One region of the Klebsiella terrigena genome, then DNA from elsewhere that is predicted to be linked to it. Evidence: predicted binding sites of a transcription regulator. Region 1 holds the regulator's gene; the other holds the start of a gene.
The links. The regulator Fur, encoded in region 1, represses iron uptake genes when iron is present. The targets are predictions, from matches to a motif close to ATAATAATGAGAACNACTATCAA.

Region 1 (5,757 bases):
CGCACGCGACCTGGTCGCCGACTACGATATCCTGCAGGTTGATATGCGCAATCACGGTCTTTCCCCGCGCGATCCGCAGATGACCTACGCCGCGATGGCTCAGGATCTGCTCGACACCCTTGACGACCTGCAGCTGGAAAAAGCGACCTTTATCGGCCACTCAATGGGCGGTAAAGCGGTGATGGCGCTTAGCGCCCTCGCGCCGGAACGCATCGACGGCCTGGTGGCTATCGATATCGCGCCGGTGGATTATCACGTCCGCCGCCACGACGAAATCTTTGCCGCCATCAACGCCGTGACCGCCGCCGGCGCCGCAACCCGCCAGCAGGCGGCGGTGGTCATGCGCGAGCACCTGCAGGAAGAGGGCGTGATTCAGTTCCTGCTGAAGTCCTTCGTTGACGGCCAGTGGCGGTTTAACGTACCGGTCCTGTGGGATCAATATAGCCATATCGTTGGCTGGCAGCCGGTTCCCGCCTGGCCGCATCCGGTCCTGTTTATCCCGGGCGGCAACTCTCCCTACGTGTCCGATGAGTATCGCGACGCGCTGCTGGCGCAGTTCCCGCAGGCCCGCGCGCACGTGATTGCCGGCGCGGGCCATTGGGTCCATGCGGAGAAACCGGAGGCGGTACTGCGCGCAATTCGCCGATATCTCTCCTCTTTAGCGGCATAACTGGCTAAAAACTGCCCGACCGCGCCGCAGAATGCCCGCGGTCGTTGGCGCAGCGGTTCGCCTGATGTATTATGGCGCGCTATCTGTGTCGGCAATGGCCCGACAACTCGTTTCCCCGAAGTCACTCTGAATCATGGCAAAAGAACAAACGGACCGTACGACATTAGATTTGTTCGCAACCGAGCGTCGCCCGGGTAGACCAAAGACCAATCCGCTTTCGCGCGACGAGCAGCTGCGCATCAATAAACGCAACCAGCTTAAACGCGACAAAGTTCGCGGTTTAAAGCGCGTGGAGCTCAAGCTCAACGCTGAAGCGGTTGATGCGCTCAATGAGCTAGCTGATGCCCGCAATATGAACCGTAGCGATCTGATTGAAGAGATGTTGATGAACCAGCTGGCAGCCCTGCATAGCCAGGGTAAAGTCTGAGAAACCTCAAAAACAACACTTTCATGTAGCAGAGTGTGCAGTCGGGTGTGATTGCTGTTTCCGCGCCCTTCCCTGTTCTGCTATGATTGCCGTTATCTGCGGGCATTACGCCACTACCACATCATTAAGTTTCAAGAGGTTATTTTACTCATGGCAATCATCGGCATCTTTTTTGGCAGCGACACCGGCAACACCGAAAATATTGCAAAAATGATCCAAAAGCAGCTCGGTAAAGACGTTGCTGATGTTCACGACATTGCCAAAAGCAGCAAAGAAGACCTGCAGGGTCATGACATTCTGCTGCTGGGCATCCCAACCTGGTACTACGGTGAAGCGCAGTGTGACTGGGATGATTTCTTCCCGACGCTGGAAGAGGTCGACTTCAACGGTAAGCTGGTCGCCCTGTTTGGCTGCGGTGACCAGGAAGACTATGCTGAATACTTCTGTGATGCGCTGGGAACCATCCGCGACATCATCGAACCGCGCGGTGCAACCATCGTCGGCCACTGGCCAACGGCGGGCTACCATTTCGAAGCCTCTAAAGGTCTCGCCGATGACGACCATTTCGTCGGTCTCGCTATCGATGAAGACCGTCAGCCTGAGCTGACCAACGAGCGCGTTGAGAAATGGGTTAAGCAGATTTCTGAAGAACTGCATCTCGAAGAAATCAAAAACGCCTGATGGTTAAACGGCGATACCTTCGGGTATCGTCGTATTAATAGGTAAAAGCAATAAAACTAATAGCTACAAGTTTTTAACTTTTAATCACATATCTGTACAATGTCCTCTGATTTAACGAGGAGACGTGACACAGTTTGTAGCGTGTGCCTCGTTTTTGACAGCATACAAGGCTCGATGCTTGCGGTTTTCATTTCATCATGGCAGTTCTATAATGAGACGCGTTACATCGGGTGATTCTCTGTATTACTTCCGCTAATGGAAGTAGATCGTTTAGCAACAGGACAGATTCCGCATGACTGACAACAATACCGCATTGAAGAAGGCTGGCCTGAAAGTCACACTTCCACGATTAAAAATTCTGGAAGTGCTGCAGGGGCCGGATAACCATCACGTCAGCGCGGAAGATTTATACAAACGCCTGATCGACATGGGGGAAGAGATCGGTCTGGCTACCGTTTATCGCGTACTGAACCAGTTTGATGATGCCGGCATTGTTACCCGCCATAATTTTGAAGGCGGTAAATCCGTTTTCGAACTGACACAGCAGCATCATCACGATCACCTGATTTGCCTCGATTGTGGCAAAGTGATCGAATTCAGCGATGACTCTATCGAAGCGCGTCAGCGTGAAATTGCCCACCGTCACGGTATCCGCCTGACCAACCACAGCCTGTACCTGTACGGTCACTGTGCTGAAGGCGACTGCCGCGAAAATGAACACGCGCACGACCCCAAGTAATATGATGCCAGCAGGAAAGCCAACCGGACGGTTGGCTTTTTTTATACGCTGAATTCGCCGCGCCATATTCCCTCCTCCGCGATGTTGCTTTAATGTAAAATCCCTTCCCGCCTGACCCCGAGAATCGACATGGAACTTCGTCAGCTACGTTACTTCGTTCGTATTGTGGAAACCGGCAGCATGGGCAGCGCCGCGCTGGATCTCAATATTGGCGTCTCAGCGCTCAGTCAGCAAATGACGCGCCTGGAAAGTGAACTCTCGATTCGCCTGCTCCAGCGTACCTCGCGCGGCGTCACGCCCACCAGCGCCGGCCTGGCCTTTTACTTTCAGGCGCAGCTGGCGCTACGCCATGCCGATGATGCGATCCTGGCTGCCCGCGAAGCTCGCCTGTCCGGGCACGTCAGCGTCGGCATGGCACCCAGCACCGCGTCGATACTGGGGATGCCCTTTATTAACGCGATGCGGGAAAGCTATGCCGATGTTCGTCTGCACGTCGTGGAAAGTCTCTCCGGCAACCTGGAGCGGATGATCAACACCCGCCAGATTGATTTAGCCGTCGTTTTCCAGAAGGAGAAAATCCTGCGCTGGAGCGCCAGACCGATCCTCGAAGAACGGCTATTTTTGATTGGCACCTACGCCGTACTGGCCGATATCGCCGACGACGCCATCTCCCCCTCTCAGCTGGCAAACATTCCCTTGATTATGCCCAGCCAGGGCCACGGCCTGCGTGGCAGGCTGGAGGCGATCGGCCAGGAACACGCCATCAAGCTGGATATTGCCGCTGAAATTGATGGCCTGACTCTACTGATGCGCGCCGTGCGCAGCGGTCTTGGGGCCACCCTGCAGCCCGGGGCCGCCATTTCCCATCTTGATAAAGAAGCGCTGAGAGTGATCGGCGTCCACAACCCGATACTCAGTCGCCCCAACTTTTTGGTTAGCCTGTCTGACGATGAGCTCACCCCGGCAGGTCTTGCCGCCCGCGTGGTGCTTAGCAAAGTCATGCGCCAACTGGTGGATGCAGGCAGCTGGCCGGGAGCCACCCTTTACGCTAACTAAAGCCCTCTTTAGCTACGCAGCATAGCGCCCGCACAGCCCCAGCGTATACATTCCAATTACAAATTTAACAATTAGTTAAAGAGTAATGGAGTCTACGATGGTTGATGTACTGGTGATTGGCGGAGGCAATGCTGCGTTATGTTCCGCTTTAACCGCCCGCGAAGCAGGCGCGTCGGTGCTGTTGCTGGAGGCAGCCCCTCGCGAATGGCGCGGGGGAAATTCCCAACATACCCGCAATCTGCGCTGCATGCACGATGCGCCGCAGGATGTGCTAGTGGATAGCTATACCGAAGAGGAGTTCTGGCAAGATCTCTGGCGAGTCACCGAAGGGAATACCAATGAAGCGCTGGCGCGTCTGGTAATCCGTACCTCTTCACGCTGCCGTGACTGGATGCGCCAGCACGGCGTTAACTTTCAGCCTCCCCTCTCCGGAGCGCTGCACGTGGCGCGCACCAATGCCTTTTTTATGGGTGGAGGCAAGGCCCTGATGAATGCCTACTACCGCAGCGCGGAAAGGCTGGGCGTGCAAATCCGTTACGATACGCCGGTGCAGGCGCTTGAGCTTCGTAACGGCAGGTTTGTCGCAGCCCTGGCGGGAGAGGAGCGCATTGCTGCCAAAACCTGCGTGCTTGCTGCCGGAGGTTTCGAATCCAACCGCCAATGGCTCCGTGAGGCCTGGGGTGAAAACGACCGCGGCGAGTGGCCTGCCGATAACTTCCTCATTCGCGGCACCCGCTTTAATCAGGGGGTGCTGCTCAAATTTATGATTGACGCCGGTGCGGATATTATCGGCGATCCTTCTCAGTCGCACTGCGTGGCGATTGATGCCAGAGCGCCGCTGTATGACGGTGGCATCTGTACCCGCGTGGACTGCGTCTCGCTAGGCGTGGTGGTTAACCGTGATGCGGATCGGTTTTATGATGAAGGCGAAGATTTCTGGCCGAAGCGTTACGCCATCTGGGGACGTCTTGTCGCCCACCAGCCGGGGCAAATTGGTTTTTCCATTATCGACAGTAAAGCCATCGGCCACTTTATGCCACCGGTTTTCCCAGGGGCGCAGGCTAATACCCTGGAAGAGCTGGCCCGCCAGCTAGGTCTGGATGCCGCGCGCTTTACCCGCACGGTGAATCAATACAATCAAGCCTGCCGGCCAGGGCAATTCGATCATACCACCCTCGATAACTGCGCGACGTCAGGCCTGACGCCGCCAAAAACTCACTGGGCGCGGCCTATTGATACTCCGCCTTACTACGGATATGCCCTGAGGCCGGGGATCACCTTCACCTATCTGGGGCTGAAAGTGAATGAACATGCGGCGGTTCACTTCGCCGGACAGCCAAGCCGCAATCTGTTTGTGGCCGGCGAGATGATGGCAGGTAACGTGCTTGGTAAGGGCTATACCGCAGGCGTCGGCATGTCGATCGGGACCACCTTTGGGCGTATCGCCGGAGAACAGGCCGCGCTGGCCGCACGTCAGGAGGCACACCATGAAGCCGCTTGAGAAATTAATCATCGAGGCGCAGATTCTCACCGAACCGGAAGCGGAAGTCGAACGGGTGATGCAGGTTTGTAATGCCTGCCGCTATTGCGAGGGCTTTTGCGCGGTATTCCCGGCGATGACCCTGCGCCTTGAGTTCGGGAAAGCAGATATCAATTATCTGGCAAACCTGTGCCATAACTGCGGTGCCTGTCTGCATGCCTGCCAGTACGCGTCGCCGCATGAGTTTGCGATTAACGTGCCGAAGGCGATGGCAGAAGTGCGGCTGGAAACATATCAACACTATGCTCAGCCGGCCGCTTTCGGCGCGCTGTACCGCCGGGCGGGCGTGACCGTTACGCTGGCGCTGGTCCTGGGCCTGATTCTCTTTTTACTCCTCGCGATGGGGCTGAAAGGTTCGCTGCTCCACCCACCCTTAGCGGGTGATTTCTACCAAATCTTCCCGCACAGCCTGCTGGCGTGGATGTTTGGTTCGGTGTTCATTCTGGCGATCGGTTTACTTATGACGGGCGTTATCCGCTTCTGGCGAGAGATCTCTCCCGGCACGCCGCGCTCCGCAGAGATTGCCGAGGCCTCCCACAACGCGCTGACGCTGAAATATCTTGATGGCGGGCACGGTAAGGGCTGTAACGAAACTGATGATGCCTTCACGTTAATGCGCCGCCGCTTTCACCACTGCACCTTCT
Region 2 (5,757 bases), 2.0 Mb from region 1:
CGTTTAACTTTCCCTTTAACTACCAGGGTGTTAACGACTTCGACTTCGACTTCAAACAGTTTCTGCACAGCAGCTTTGATTTCTGCTTTAGTCGCGTCTTTAGCAACTTTGAGAACGATGGTGTTTGTTTTTTCCATCGCAGCAGACGCTTTTTCAGAAACGTGCGGTGCACGCAGCACCTTCAGCAGACGTTCTTCACGAATCATGCCAGCATCTCCTCAACTTGCTTAACAGCATCAGCAGTCATTACGACTTTGTCGAAGGCGATCAGGCTAACCGGGTCGATACCAGTTGCATCGCGTACGTCAACCTTGTGCAGGTTGCGCGCAGCCAGGAACAGGTTCTCGTCCAGCTCACCGGTGATGATCAGCACATCTTCCAGAGCCATGTCTTTCAGTTTCTGTGCCAGCAGCTTAGTTTTAGGCGCTTCTACAGAGAACGTCTCGACAACGATCAGACGATCCTGACGTACCAGTTCGGACAGAATGCTTTTCAGCGCGCCGCGGTACATCTTTTTGTTAACTTTTTGACTGTGGTCCTGCGGGCGAGCAGCGAAGGTTACGCCACCGGAACGCCAGATCGGGCTCTTGATAGAACCTGAACGCGCACGGCCGGTACCTTTCTGGCGCCACGGCTTTTTGCCTGAACCAGTTACTTCAGCACGAGTCTTCTGAGCACGAGTACCCTGACGAGCACCAGCTGCATAAGCAACTACAACCTGGTGAACCAGCGCTTCGTTGAAATCACGACCGAAGGTAGTTTCGGAAACAGTCAGCGCGCTCTGCGCGTCTTTCAATACTAATTCCATTGCTATCCCCTTACGCCTTCACAGCTGGTTTAACGATCAGGTCGCTACCGGTAGCACCCGGGACCGCGCCTTTAACCAGCAGCAGGTTGCGCTCAGCGTCAACACGTACTACGTCCAGGCTCTGAACAGTGACACGTTCGTTGCCCAGCTGACCTGCCATTTTCTTGCCTTTGAACACTTTGCCCGGAGTCTGGTTCTGACCGATAGAACCCGGAACGCGGTGAGACAAGGAGTTACCGTGCGTAGCATCCTGAGTACGGAAGTTCCAGCGCTTAACGGTACCAGCAAAACCTTTACCTTTAGAGGTACCGGTTACGTCAACTTTTTTAACGTCAGCAAACAGTTCAACGCTAATGCTCTGACCTACGGTGAATTCTTCGCCATCAGCAAGACGGAATTCCCACAGGCCGCGGCCAGCTTCAACGCCAGCTTTAGCGAAGTGACCAGCTTCCGGCTTGGTTACACGGTTAGCTTTTTTAGCACCGGTGGTAACCTGAATTGCGCGGTAACCGTCGTTAGCCAGGTCTTTAACCTGTGCAACACGGTTTGCTTCAACTTCGATTACGGTTACTGGGATAGAAACGCCATCTTCAGTGAAGATGCGGGTCATACCCACTTTTTTACCGACTAAACCAATCATTGTTTCAACCTCTCAATCGCTCGATGACCTGATTAACCCAGGCTGATCTGCACGTCTACACCGGCAGCCAGATCCAGACGCATCAGAGCATCAACGGTTTTCTCAGTTGGCTCAACGATGTCAACCAGACGCTTGTGAGTGCGAATTTCGTACTGATCGCGCGCATCTTTGTTGACGTGCGGAGAGATCAGAACGGTAAAGCGCTCTTTGCGGGTCGGCAGCGGGATCGGACCACGGACCTGCGCACCAGTGCGCTTGGCAGTCTCGACGATTTCCGCGGTTGATTGATCGATCAGACGATGATCAAACGCTTTAAGACGGATACGGATTCTTTGGTTCTGCATGAGACCAGAGCTCCAATTATTTATAGACGAAATGATTACTCCTCATACCCATTACGATTGATGGGAGAGTGTAACCGTTCTTACATAGTTCCCCGATTGGGAACATTGTTTGATAGCTAAAAGCTCTATCGGGGTTCATATCGAACCGGCCTGCCAATTTTGACAGGCCCGCGCATTATACGCAAAATCGGACCCAACACAAGGGCTGCGTAGAAAATCATCATTTATATTTGCGAGGCTGCTGGAGAAAGCGGTGTTGCCGGCTGAAAAATAGCAAACTGAGTGGATTGCCGCGCGTAAAGCCCGCCATCGCGCTTTGCCGTTCGCACCTTGCGTGGTCAGAATCGACGTATACAACTCATCCGCCGGGGTATCGCATGTACATGACCCTCCCCTTTCTGCTTTTCTACTGCGGGTTTTCTCTGGCGCTGTGCTGGCACGATCTGCGGTATGGGCTGCTTCCCGACCGTTTGACCTGTCCCCTGCTCTGGCTTGGCCTGCTGTTTTATCTTTGTCAGATGCCGACGGGCCTGGAAAATGCCGTCTGGGGTGCTATCGCGGGGTATCTGGCCTTTGCTTTAGTCTACTGGGTTTACAGAGGGGTTCGCGGGTATGAGGGGTTAGGCTATGGCGATGTGAAATTTCTAGCTGCTCTCGGCGCCTGGCACGGCTGGCAGTCGCTGCCGCAGCTGGTATTTATGGCGACGCTCATCGCCTGCGCCACGCTGCTACTGCGCGTCGTTATCTTGAATCGCCGGGGGGTTCTGAACAACCCGCTGCCGTTTGGCCCTTTTTTGGCTGCAGCGGGTTTTTACTGTGGATGGCAAACGCTTTTAGTCAGCAACTTTAATCTGTGACTGGAGATAATTCTGCAGGCCAATTTTGCCGATCAGGTCCAGCTCGGTTTCCAGCCAGTCAATGTGGCCTTCCTCATCGGCAAGAATTTCAATCAGCATATCGCGGCTGACATAATCGTGGACGCTGTCAGCATAGGCGATCGCCTCGCGTAAATCTTTGGCGCCTTCCAGCTCCAGCCTTAAATCGGACTGCAGCATCTCCTCAACGTCTTCACCGATACCCAGCTTGCCGAGATCCTGCAGATTGGGCAGTCCTTCAAGAAACAAAATACGCTCGATATATTTATCAGCGTGCTTCATTTCATCAATGGATTCATGGTATTCGATATCGTTGAGGCGCATCAGGCCCCAGTTCTTGAACATCCTGGCATGGAGAAAGTACTGATTTATTGCGACAAGCTCATTTCCCAATAATTTATTGAGATAACTTATGACTTTGACATCACCTTTCATTATATAGTCCCTCCGCTTCCACTCATTGAAGCGTAGTTCGCACTATATAGATGTCAAAGAAAAGCCGGAGGTCTCAGGCGATCTCTTTATATTCCGGCATGCGAGTTAATTCATCTTCCATGATCTCGCGAGCGGCGCGGACGCATTTACCACATTGATTTCCAACGGGAATAAACTTACGCAGCTGCTGAAAAGATTGAGGGTGAAATTGACGCACGGCCTGACGAATTTTTTTATCGTTTACACCATTACACAAACAAACGTACATATTCACTCCCGTTCAATTTATGCTCAAAGTGTAAATGAGAATAGTTATGATTACAATAGTCTCTCTATATAATAGATCCGATAACGCACTTTTTTATATTAGTCGTTCTCGCGCTTAGCGGGTCTAAATGACGGGCAGCAAAAAGGGCGCCGAAGCGCCCTTTTTAATTCAGAACTAAAGGATTAGCTCAGAACTTTAGCAACAACGCCCGCACCTACAGTACGGCCGCCTTCACGGATTGCGAAACGCAGACCGTCGTCCATCGCGATCGGGTGGATCAGGGTAACAACCATTTTGATGTTGTCGCCCGGCATTACCATCTCTACGCCTTCCGGCAGTTCGATGGTGCCAGTCACGTCAGTTGTACGGAAGTAGAACTGCGGACGGTAGCCTTTGAAGAACGGAGTATGACGGCCGCCTTCATCTTTGGACAGGATGTAAACTTCAGATTCGAATTTGGTGTGCGGCTTGATAGAACCCGGCTTAGCCAGTACCTGACCACGTTCGATTTCTTCACGTTTGATACCACGCAGCAGAACACCAACGTTCTCACCAGCACGGCCTTCGTCCAGCAGTTTGCGGAACATTTCAACGCCGGTACAGGTAGACTTAGCAGTCTCTTTGATACCAACGATTTCAACTTCTTCGCCAACTTTAACGATACCGCGCTCTACACGACCGGTAACAACAGTACCACGGCCGGAGATGGAGAATACGTCTTCGATAGGCAGCAGGAACGGCTTGTCGATAGCACGTTCTGGTTCCGGGATGTAAGAATCCAGGTAGCCAGCCAGTTCAACGATCTTAGCTTCCCACTCTGCTTCGCCTTCCAGCGCTTTCAGAGCAGAACCACGGATGATCGGAGTGTCGTCGCCCGGGAAATCGTACTGAGACAGCAGTTCACGAACTTCCATCTCAACCAGTTCCAGCAGCTCTTCGTCATCAACCATGTCGCATTTGTTCAGGAACACGATGATGTACGGAACGCCTACCTGACGACCCAGCAGGATGTGCTCACGAGTCTGCGGCATCGGGCCGTCAGTCGCAGCAACAACCAGGATCGCGCCATCCATCTGAGCAGCACCGGTGATCATGTTTTTAACATAGTCGGCGTGGCCCGGGCAGTCTACGTGTGCGTAGTGGCGAGTCGGGGTGTCATATTCAACGTGGGAAGTGTTGATGGTGATACCACGAGCTTTTTCTTCCGGTGCGTTATCGATCTGGTCGAATGCACGAGCAGAACCACCGTAGGTTTTAGCCAGAACGGTAGTGATTGCAGCGGTCAGAGTAGTTTTACCATGGTCAACGTGGCCGATAGTACCGACGTTGACGTGCGGTTTTGTACGTTCAAATTTTTCTTTAGACACGGCTATATTCCTTACTATAGCGCTCTCCCCTTCAGGAGAGAGCACGGGATTTTGGTTTAACCCTACGGCTTATTTACCACGGGCTTCAATTACGGCCTGAGCAACGTTGTTCGGTGCGTCATCATACTTCAGGAACTCCATGGAGTAAGAAGCACGACCTTTGGTCAGAGAACGCAGCTGAGTTGCATATCCGAACATTTCAGACAGCGGAACTTCAGCGTGAATCACAACGCCAGTAACGTTGGATTCTTGACCACGCAGCATACCACGACGACGGCTAAGGTCACCGATGACGTCACCAGTGTTCTCTTCCGGAGTCTCTACTTCAACCTTCATGATCGGCTCAAGCAGAACTGGTTTCGCTTTCTTAAAGCCATCTTTGAAGGCAATAGAAGCGGCCAGTTTAAACGCCAGCTCGGAGGAGTCAACGTCATGGTAAGAACCGAAGTGCAGACGCACGCCGAGATCAACTACCGGGTAACCTGCCAGCGGACCAGCTTTCAGCTGTTCCTGAATACCTTTATCAACGGCAGGGATGTATTCACCAGGAATTACACCACCTTTGATGTCGTTGATGAACTCGTATCCTTTCGGATTTGAGCCCGGCTCCAGTGGGTACATGTCGATCACAACGTGACCATACTGACCGCGACCACCAGACTGCTTAGCATGTTTACCTTCGATATCGGTAACTTTAGAGCGAATCGCTTCGCGGTAAGCAACCTGAGGTTTACCGACGTTCGCTTCAACGTTGAATTCACGCTTCATACGGTCAACGATGATGTCGAGGTGCAGCTCACCCATACCGGCGATAATAGTCTGGTTAGTTTCTTCGTCAGTCCATACGCGGAATGACGGGTCTTCTTTAGCCAGACGGCCCAGAGCCAGACCCATTTTTTCCTGGTCAGCTTTGGTTTTTGGTTCAACGGCGATCGAGATTACCGGCTCCGGGAACTCCATACGCTCCAGGATAATTACATTATCCTGGTCACACAGGGTGTCACCGGTAGTCACTTCTTT

Region 2: the regulator Fur is predicted to act here: its motif matches at 3,405-3,427, upstream of bfd (bacterioferritin-associated ferredoxin).

The regions. Positions count from the first base shown of each region.
Region 1 covers NZ_CP050508.1:4,044,487-4,050,243, forward strand. Annotated here, with positions in the region: gene ybfF (esterase) at 1-670, shown strand, start outside; gene ybfE (LexA regulated protein) at 804-1,097, shown strand; gene fldA (flavodoxin FldA) at 1,248-1,778, shown strand; gene fur (ferric iron uptake transcriptional regulator) at 2,071-2,517, shown strand; gene tcuR (tricarballylate utilization LysR family transcriptional regulator TcuR) at 2,647-3,573, shown strand; gene tcuA (FAD-dependent tricarballylate dehydrogenase TcuA) at 3,671-5,074, shown strand; gene tcuB (tricarballylate utilization 4Fe-4S protein TcuB) at 5,061-5,757, shown strand, end outside.
Region 2 covers NZ_CP050508.1:418,514-424,270, reverse strand. Annotated here, with positions in the region: gene rplW (50S ribosomal protein L23) at 1-206, opposite strand, end outside; gene rplD (50S ribosomal protein L4) at 203-808, opposite strand; gene rplC (50S ribosomal protein L3) at 819-1,448, opposite strand; gene rpsJ (30S ribosomal protein S10) at 1,481-1,792, opposite strand; gene HCK03_RS01920 (prepilin peptidase) at 2,170-2,649, shown strand; gene bfr (bacterioferritin) at 2,626-3,102, opposite strand; gene bfd (bacterioferritin-associated ferredoxin) at 3,176-3,370, opposite strand; gene tuf (elongation factor Tu) at 3,553-4,737, opposite strand; gene fusA (elongation factor G) at 4,807-5,757, opposite strand, start outside.